2 regions of the Rhizobium mulingense genome follow, and region 2 is predicted to be linked to the other one. Evidence: predicted binding sites of a transcription regulator. Region 2 holds the regulator's gene; the other holds the start of a gene.
What was found. Region 2 encodes LexA, which represses DNA repair genes until DNA is damaged. Its sites were predicted from a motif close to TGTTCNNNNTGTGTTCNG; they were not measured.
Positions count from the first base shown of each region.

Region 1: a site for LexA is predicted at 3,078-3,095, ahead of PYR71_RS10745 (ATP-dependent helicase). Genes of this name have one in related genera too.

Region 1 covers NZ_JARFVE010000004.1:382,944-387,789, forward strand. The annotation lists gene PYR71_RS10740 (hypothetical protein) at 192-539, shown strand; gene PYR71_RS10745 (ATP-dependent helicase) at 564-3,035, opposite strand; gene PYR71_RS10750 (VOC family protein) at 3,272-3,748, shown strand; gene PYR71_RS10755 (PrkA family serine protein kinase) at 4,159-4,846, shown strand, end outside.
Region 2 covers NZ_JARFVE010000006.1:215,620-220,465, reverse strand. The annotation lists gene eno (phosphopyruvate hydratase) at 1-490, opposite strand, end outside; gene kdsA (3-deoxy-8-phosphooctulonate synthase) at 632-1,477, opposite strand; gene PYR71_RS16105 (VOC family protein) at 1,474-2,370, opposite strand; gene lexA (transcriptional repressor LexA) at 2,565-3,284, shown strand; gene PYR71_RS16095 (ComEC/Rec2 family competence protein) at 3,265-4,846, opposite strand, start outside.

The sequences.
Region 1 (4,846 bases), on a different contig from region 2:
GTGAATTCCCGCAAGCCCGCATGCAAGCGTTAATTCTGTCACTGTTGGTAGCAGTCGGCGGAAAAAGAATTCGCTAATGCAACCAATGCGATAGGGTGCGGTTGCGTCCCAGAAATCCGGCAAAGAGCCGGCCTTGCCGGACGCCCCGATTTCTGCCTTTCTTGCCTCAGCAGCAAGCCGAGAGCGAGACCATGTCCGAACCCCAGACAGATGAAAAAATCGATGCAACCTTCCGCAACGGATCGTTAACGGCAACCGGAATCATTCTTGGTTTCTCGCTCAACTTCATCAGTCTGTGGGTTTCCAACCCGAATGACTGGAGCCGCGTCGATCTGCTGCCGATGGTATTTCTGACCGTCGGCATCGCCATTCAGGTGAAGGTGTTTGCCGATCTTTTGGCGCGAGACTCGCTGCTCGCCGTCAAATACGACCGAGCCCGCCGGCTGTTCCTGATCGGATTGTCGATTGTTGCCATCGGAATGGGGATCGCGCTGCTGAACGACATCCTCGGGCTCAGCAGTATGCGGATGTTCGGGTGACTGTCCTGCAATATCTTCGCGCGGTCAGACACGCTCGACGAAACCGTCCAGCACCCGCTTCTGCCCCGCCCGGTCGAAGTCGATCGTCAGCTTGTTGCCTTCGATGCCGGTAATGTTGCCGTTGCCGAATTTCATATGGAATACGCGATCGCCGAGGGTGAAGCGCGATGGCTCCGACGAGGTCGACTTTGCGACCAGTTCGCCTTCAATCGTGCGTCCCTTCGGGCCGCTTTCGCCATAGCCGATGCGTTCGACGGCGTGGCCGGAGCGAGTGCCCCAGTTGTCCCGTGTGGCGTCGGTCCTGTTGGCCTGGGCGCGTTTCCAGCCGGGCGTGGAGTAGGAGTTGGCAAAGGGTTCGGCCTTGTCGAAGCGGGACTGGCCGTAGCCGCCGCGGCCGTAACCGCCGTAGCTCTGCTCCATCTCGGCGACCTCGACATGGGTTTCCGGCAGCTCGTCAAGGAAACGCGAGGGCAGCGTCGATTGCCAGAGGCCGTGGATGCGGCGGTTGGAGACAAACCAGATATGGCAGCGCCGCTTGGCGCGGGTAATGCCGACATAAGCCAGCCGTCGTTCTTCCTCCAGACCGGCGCGGCCGCTCTCATCCAGCGAGCGCTGGTGGGGGAAGAGGCCTTCCTCCCAGCCGGGGAGGAAGACGGTATCGAATTCCAGGCCCTTGGCCGAATGCAGCGTCATGATCGAGACGGCGTCGAGGTTTTCGTTGGTTTCTGCATCCATGACGAGGGAGACGTGCTCGAGGAAACCGCGCATCGACTCGAAGCTCTCCATCGAGCGGATCAGTTCTTTCAGGTTTTCGAGGCGGCCCGGCGCTTCGGCGCTCTTGTCGTTTTTCCACATATCGGTATAGCCGGACTCTTCGAGGATTTGCTCGGCAAGTTCGGTGTGCGGCGTATTTTCAAGCAGTTCCTGCCATCGGCGGAAAGATTGAATCACGTCGAAGAGGGCTTTGCGCGCCTTCGGCTTCAACTCATCCGTCTCGATCATGTCGGCGGCTGCCGCCAGCATCGGGATGTCGCGGGCACGCGCGTAGTCGTGCAGGGCGCGTACTGTCGTGTCGCCGAGGCCGCGCTTCGGCGTGTTGATGATGCGCTCGAAGGCAAGGTCGTCGGCCGGCTGCGCGACCAGGCGGAAATAGGCCATGGCGTCGCGGATTTCCAGGCGCTCGTAGAAACGCGGGCCGCCAATGACACGATAGTTGAGGCCGAGGGTGACGAAGCGGTCTTCGAACTCGCGCATCTGGAAGGAAGCGCGCACAAGGATCGCCATGTCGTTCAGCAGATGCTTGCCCCGCTGGAGCTGCTCGATCTCTTCGCCGATGGCGCGGGCTTCCTCCTCCGAATCCCAGGAGGCGTGGACCTGTACCTTGACGTCGTCGGGATCGGCGCGGTCAGTGAACAGCGTCTTTCCCAGGCGGCCTTCATTATGGGCGATCAGATGGGCGGCGGCACCGAGGATATGTTCGGTCGAGCGGTAATTGCGTTCGAGCTTGATTACCTTAGCGCCAGGGAAATCCTTCTCGAAGCGCAGGATATTGTCGACCTCGGCGCCGCGCCAACCGTAGATCGACTGGTCGTCGTCGCCGACGCAGCAGACATTCTGCGGCTCCCCCTTGCTGCGCTGGGCCAGCAGCCTCAGCCACATGTACTGGGCGGTGTTGGTGTCCTGATATTCGTCGACGAGGGTATAACGGAAGCGGCCGTGATATTCCTTCAGAAGATCCGGATTCTTGCGGAAGATCGCGATCGGATGCATTAGCAGATCGCCGAAATCGCAGGCGTTGAGCGTCGACAGGCGCGCCTGATAGGCGAAGTAGAGATCGCGACCGCGGCCATTGGCGAAGGCGCGCGCGTCGCCTTCGGGAATATCGGCCGGGCCGAGACCCTTGTTCTTCCAGGTGTCGATCATGCCGGCGAACTGCTTGGCCGGCCAGCGTTTGTCATCGAGTCCCTCGGCCTGGATCAGCTGCTTGATCAGACGGACGACGTCATCGGTGTCGAGAATGGTGAAATCGGAACTTAGGCCAACCAGCTCGGCATGGCGGCGTAGCAATTTGACGCCGATCGAATGGAACGTGCCGAGCCAGGGCATGCCTTCGACGGCGCCGCCGACGAGCAGGGCGATGCGCTCCTTCATCTCGCGCGCGGCCTTGTTGGTGAAGGTGACGGCGAGAATCTGCGAGGGGAAGGCGCGGCCAGTGTTGAGGATGTGGGCGATGCGCGTGGTCAGCACCCGTGTCTTGCCGGTGCCGGCGCCGGCAAGGACGAGAACCGGCCCTTCCAGGGTTTCCACGGCTTCCGTCTGTTCGGGATTAAGGCCTGCGAGGTAATCCGGTCGCTTGCCGCCGTCGCGTGCCGCCATGGCGCGGGCGGCGATACCGGCTGGCGCCCTTTCGGCGGATGCGGCAGACGGCTGCGGCTTGCGCGCCATCTCGCTCGGCTCTTCGTCGAAGAAGGGAATATCGTCGAAACTATTGCTCATGGCGCGTAATGTAGTGATTCGGGAGGGAAAGACCAGAAAAGATGTTCTGCTTTCATTCTTGAACCACCGCTATTGCAGACCGATCGGGCGGCAGGGCCGCCGCTGGGTGTGACTGCGATCGCCGTACGGACGCGCAGCAAAAAAATCCGAGCCTCGCCTGTCGGAACCAAGGCCGACGAGACGTCCTTGGGGCATCGGACAGGAGTCCGGCAGCCCTAGCCAACAGGAAGCTATCTATGCCGAAGGTCGTTTCAAATCTCTGGTTCGCGGAGCAAGCGCGCGAAGCCGTCGAATTCTACGTATCGGTCATTCCGGATTCCAGGATCGGCCACACCACCATATTGCCGGCGGAAACGCCGAGTGGACCTCCGGGCAGCGTCGAACTGATCGAATTCACGCTGGGCGATCAAGCCTTCCTGGCGATGAAGGCCGGCCCGCTCGACAGCTTCAACCATTCTTTTTCGATTGCAGTTCTTCTGGAAGGCCAGGCCGAGATCGACCGGATATGGGACGCCTTCCTCGCCAATGGCGGCACGCCGGAGGCTTGCGGCTGGCTGAGGGACCGGTGGGGCCTTTCCTGGCAGATCGTGCCGCGGGTCCTTTCCGAGATGATCGCCGACAGCGATGAAGAGCGGGCCAAGCGCGTCACCGAGGTGATGCTCGGCATGGTCAAGATTGATCTTGCCGCGCTGGAGAGGGCGTTCAACGGCTGAGGCCGTTGGAGGCGCGATTAGGAATCGGGCGCGTGATCGCCACGCGCCTTTCCCCTGAAATTTACCGAATTTACTGGCGGCGTACCGGCGTCCGCTCGATCGAGGCTGCCCTTATCGGCTGCCGATCGCTGTGTTCTCGCATTCTCGAATCACGGGCGCCATTGCACACCTTTTTGACATTCATGTCACGTCGCTAAATGTGCTGATATCGCAATAGGCCTTTTTTCAACTACAATATGAAACAGTTTCGTAGAGTAAAAAATTACCGGTGCATGCAATTTTTTGTGCATTGCTTCAAACCGCCGGTGAGCGTCGAATATACCTACGAAACTATTGATTCTTAGGAACGCCGTGGCCATCTCGATGGTTATACGGCTTAGAGCCTGCGGCATAACCTTAATGGAGGTCCCATGCTGAGTGAATCCGTATTCGATGCGTTCACGCGCAGTTATGAAGCGCGACGCGAGGCCGACATGTCGGTTTCGGAATATCTCGACCTCTGTAAAAAAGAACCGATCGCCTATGCCAATGCGACGGAGCGCCTGCTCGCTGCGATCGGCGAGCCGCAAATGGTCGACACCGCCAGGGATGCGCGCCTCGGCAGGATCTTCATGAACCGGACCATACGGGTCTATCCAGCATTTGCCGGCTTTCACGGCATGGAAGAGACCATCGAACGCATTGTATCCTTCTTCCGGCACGCGGCGCAGGGGCTCGAGGAGCGCAAGCAAATCCTCTATCTGCTCGGCCCGGTCGGCGGCGGCAAGTCGTCGCTCGCAGAGCGGCTGAAGCAGTTGATGGAAGTTCATCCGATCTACGTGCTGAAAGCGGGTGATGAGATCAGTCCTGTGTTCGAAAGCCCGCTCAACCTCTTCGATCCTGAGACAATGGGCTCGCTCCTCCAGGAGCAGTACGGCATTCCGCTGCGGCGCCTGAACGGGCTGATGAGCCCATGGTGCCTGAAGCGGCTCGACGACTTCGGCGGCGACATTTCCCAATTCCGCGTCGTCAGGATACAACCTTCGCGGCTGCGCCAGATCGCAATTGCCAAGACCGAACCTGGAGACGAGAACAATCAGGATATCTCGTCGCTGGTCG
Region 2 (4,846 bases):
ATTCCTGGAAGTCGATCGGATTGTCGGCATGGGCGCCGCCGTTGATGATGTTCATCATCGGCACCGGCAGCAGGCTCGCCGAAGCGCCGCCGACATAACGGTAAAGCGGCAGGCCGGAGGCCTGGGCGGCAGCCTTGGCGACGGCAAGCGACACGCCGAGGATGGCGTTGGCGCCGAGACGCGACTTGTTCGGCGTGCCGTCCAGTTCGATCATGATGTTGTCGATCTGGATCTGGTTTTCGGCGTCGATACCGCCAATGGCGTCGAATATCTCGGTGTTGGCGGCCTCGACCGCCTTCTCGACGCCCTTCCCGAGGTAGCGCTTGCCGCCGTCGCGCAGCTCGACCGCCTCATGGGCGCCTGTCGAAGCGCCCGAGGGAACGGCCGCGCGGCCCATGCTGCCGTCTTCGAGATAGACGTCGACTTCGACGGTGGGATTGCCACGGCTATCGAGGATCTCGCGGGCGATGATATCGGTGATTGCAGTCATGGGTTCTTCCTGCTCGGTGGGTGATCAATCGTTCGAAGCCTGTCATAATCGAAGGCGAGCAAATTACAATGCCGCAATTTCCGGCCTCCGAACCAGCATTCCGTCGTGGCCTAAACCACGATCATGTCAGCCTGTTGAAAGTCAGGCCTTGGCGATCGCGTCGAAGGCAAGCAGCTTCTCGAGCAGTCGCGGCATGTCCTTGAGATAGACCATGTTCGGGCCGTCGGACGGTGCGTTGTCGGGGTCCTGATGGGTTTCGAGGAAGACGCCGGCAATTCCCGTCGCCACGGCTGCCCGCGCCAGCGTTTCCACGAATTCGCGCTGACCGCCGGAGGAATCGCCCTGCCCGCCCGGCTGGGCGACGGAATGGGTCGCATCGAAAATGACGGGCGCGCCCATCGCCGCCATGATCGGCAGCGAGCGCATGTCGGAAACCAGCGTGTTGTAGCCGAAGGAAGCGCCGCGCTCGCACAGCAGCACGTTCGGATTGCCGCTGGCATTGAGCTTCTTCAGGACGTTCTTCATATCCCAGGGGGCGAGGAACTGACCCTTCTTGACGTTGACGACGCGGCCGGTCCTGGCGGCGGCGATCAGAAGATCGGTCTGGCGGCAGAGGAAGGCGGGGATCTGCAGAACATCGATCACCTCCGCCACCTCGGCGCATTGCTCGGCGGTGTGAACGTCGGTCAGGACGGGGAAGCCGAATTCCTTCTTCAGGTCAGCAAAGACCTCCATGCCCTTTTCAAGCCCGATGCCGCGTTCGGCCGAGAGCGAGGTGCGGTTCGCCTTATCGAAGGAACTCTTGTAGACGAGGCCGATGCCGAGCTTTGCGCAGAGCTCCTTCAGCGTGCCGGCAACCATGAAGGCGTGATCGCGGCTCTCCATCTGGCAGGGGCCGGCAATCAGCGACAAGCGGCCGGTATTGGAAAAGGTGATCTGGCCTTCGCCTTCGCCGATCTTGACCTCGGAATTGGTATCAGTGCTCATCGTGGTTCCTCGAAGGCAAAAAGCGCGCCCTGCCCGGGCGTGGGCTTCACCAGAATGCGATTGTTCTTGCGTGTGTATGTCACTCCGTTAGCAGCCAAATGCGCTTCTGTCACGGCAAGATCGGTGACGGTGAAGAGGATTGCCCGGCCGCGCAGGCCACGATCGGCGGCGGAAACGACAAGCTCGAAATATGCCTCCAGCCCTTCCGGCGTCATCAGGCTGATCTTGGCATTCGAGGCGGCGATCTTCATGCCGAAACCGGTTTTCTCCACCGCCGTTTGCCCGGCGGCAAGACCAACGAACGCGGCAAACGCCGCCGGCTCCGGCGTACAAAGCGCGATCTCGGCAATGCCGGTTACGCCATTGGCATGCGTCTCCAGGGCGGCGCGACCGGCCGGGAAGGCATTGATGCGCTGACAGGTGAAGAGAAAGAAGTCGGGCGCGCGCAGATCTCCTGAAAAAGCCAGTTTGAAGCTGCCGACGCTTTCCGAACCGTCCGGCATCCGCATCGACCGGCTGAACTGCAGCATCTCGCCGGCGCTCGCGCCGTTGCCGACGAACCGCCGATGATCGAGGCCGGCATCCTCGGTGAGAAAGGCCAGCGCCGAAAGTCCCTCCTCGCCGCAGCGGAAGCGGAAGGCGCGATTGCGAGCGATGAAGACATTGCCCTGGCGGGCCGCTGTCTCGCTCTCCTCGACACTCGCCACGCCGAGCGGCTCGATATAGGTTTTGTTGGCGAAAAAAACGCAGGCATTTTCCGTTCCGAACGGATGGCGCGCATCGGCGGCGACGGTAAAGCCGAGCTTGCCGAGCCTTTCGCGCGCCAGGTCGATATTGACGACTGGTAGGACGACATGATCCAGCGGGTGCGGTTTGGCGGAATGTGCGATCATGATATCCCTCCTGACACGCCAGAGATGTGCGACAGCACCACCCCCAATGCAAGACATGTGCGCCAATCCGGCGAATGAAAACAAAAATCTCGACGAGTTGGCGCGAAGTTTTACGGAAATTTAGCTACTTGCGGAACACATATGGAACATATAGTGTCTGTTCTGGATTTGTTTCAATCACGGGGTCTACGTCGATGCTCACGCGCAAACAACAGGAGCTTCTCCTTTTCATTCATGAGCGCATGAAGGAATCCGGCGTTCCGCCCTCTTTCGACGAGATGAAGGATGCCCTGGATCTCGCCTCGAAATCCGGCATTCATCGCCTGATCACGGCGCTCGAGGAACGTGGTTTCATTCGCCGCCTACCGAACCGCGCCCGGGCCCTGGAAGTGATCAAGCTGCCGGAGGCCTATAGCCCCAGTCTTCAGCCGCGCCGCGGTTTTTCGCCGAGCGTTATCGAAGGCAGCCTCGGCAAGCCCCAGCCGGTCGCCGCCCCAGCTGCCGCAAAGCCGATCGCCGACAACGGCAACTCTGTGTCCGTGCCGGTAATGGGCCGGATCGCAGCCGGCGTTCCGATCTCGGCGATCCAGAATAACACGCACGACATCATCGTTCCTGCGGATATGCTCGGCTCAGGCGAGCATTATGCGCTGGAGGTCAAGGGCGATTCGATGATCGACGCCGGAATCTTCGATGGCGACACGGTGATCATCCGCAACGGCAGCACCGCAAGTCCCGGCGATATCGTCGTTGCCCTGGTCGACGACGAGGAAGCGACGCTCAAGCGCTTTCGCCGCAAGGGTGCCTCGATCGCCCTCGAAGCCGCCAACCCGGCTTACGAGACCCGAATCTTCGGGCCCGACCGGGTCAAGGTGCAGGGCAAGCTGGTCGGCCTCATTCGCCGTTATCACTGACAGCAGACGGTCCGGATTCGGTAAAACCGTCTTTGCGCCAATCATAGGCGCGGTGGCGCATCCATGGACGCGACAAGGCGCTGAATGCGGTTGCGACCTCGAATCCCGTCTGCGCAAAGCGCAATTCAACGGAACCGGTCCTGCGCAGCGTCTCGCCGGTAAAGAGTGTCGCACCCGAGCGGCAGCGGTCGAACCGCAGGCGCACCGAGGTCACGACAACCACGCCGGCGTCGCAGGCCGGGCCGAGATAGGCGGCATTGTCGATGACGGCGACGACATGGCCATTGCCGAGCCTGGCTATACACCAAGCCTTCTTCACGCAAGAAAACCGATTTGCCTCACCGCCGGCTGCGGCGGCCACCATTGCCGTCCTCGCTTCATTCTGCTGATCGCGGGAAAGCCTGACCCGGCGGTCATCACCCTGCGCCGGGATGGCAGGCCCATCCAGCATCTTCGGCGGGTGGTGCGTCGGCAGCACCAGCGCTCTCTGCCACTGGTCGAAGATGAAGTCCGGCGGGTTTTCACGGTTGGAAGCCATCGCCGCCGGCGCGATGAGCGCGACCAAACCACCATCCTCGGATATCACCAGATCCGGCGGCCGGGAACCCGGCAGTATCAACACAATGAGCGTCGCGACGGCGAGGATCGACGTGCCGACATGGCGCAATCGGGTGCGGAGCAGCGTTAACAGCAGAAAGCCTGCCACGGCGACGGCGAAATACCAGCCGGGCAAACGGCCGAGGTCGATATTGCCGCCCCAGCCGGACACCGTCTTGGCGACCGTAATCACCAGATCGAGGCCGAAGCCGACCACCGTCCAGAGCGGAGCGTCCAGGCCGAACGGCATGAGCAACATCGCCAGCAGCCCCGCCGGCATGACGATGAAGGAGATGATCGGCATCGTCGCAAGGTTCGCCGGCAGGCCATAAGCTGTCAGGCGATGAAAATGCTCAACAGCAAACAACGCCGTGGAAAAGCCACCGATCAACGAGGTCAGGAAGACGCCGCCGAAGAAGCCGGCGACCGCCACGACCGGCCGCAGGGCAGGCAGCTTCAGCAACGGGTTTTCCCGCACACGCCGGTCCTTCCAAAGCTGGTAGCCCGACACCAGCGCCAAAGTCGCGGCAAAGGACATCTGGAAGCTCGGACCCAGTACTTCTGAGGGTGAAATGGCGATGATGACGAGCGCGGAGAGAACGACATTGCGCAGACTGATCGACGGCCGATCGAAGAAGACGGCAATCAGCATGATCGCCATCATGATGAAGGCGCGTTCGGCCGAAACCCCGAATCCTGAGATCAGGAAGTAGGCTGTAACGGCGACGAGCGCGCCGCCAGCGGCGATCTTCTTTGTCGCGTAGGCTTGAGCGACACCCGGAACAAGGCTGAGCAGCATCCGGAACCCGACGAAGAAGATGCCGGCCGATAACGCCATGTTGAGGCCCGAGATCGCCACGATATGCGCAAGGCCGGACTGGCGCAGCGCCTCCGTCGTTTCCTTTGAAATTGCGCGCCGCTCGTCGGTCACCAGAGCAGCGGCAAAAGCGCCCGTGTCGCCGGGC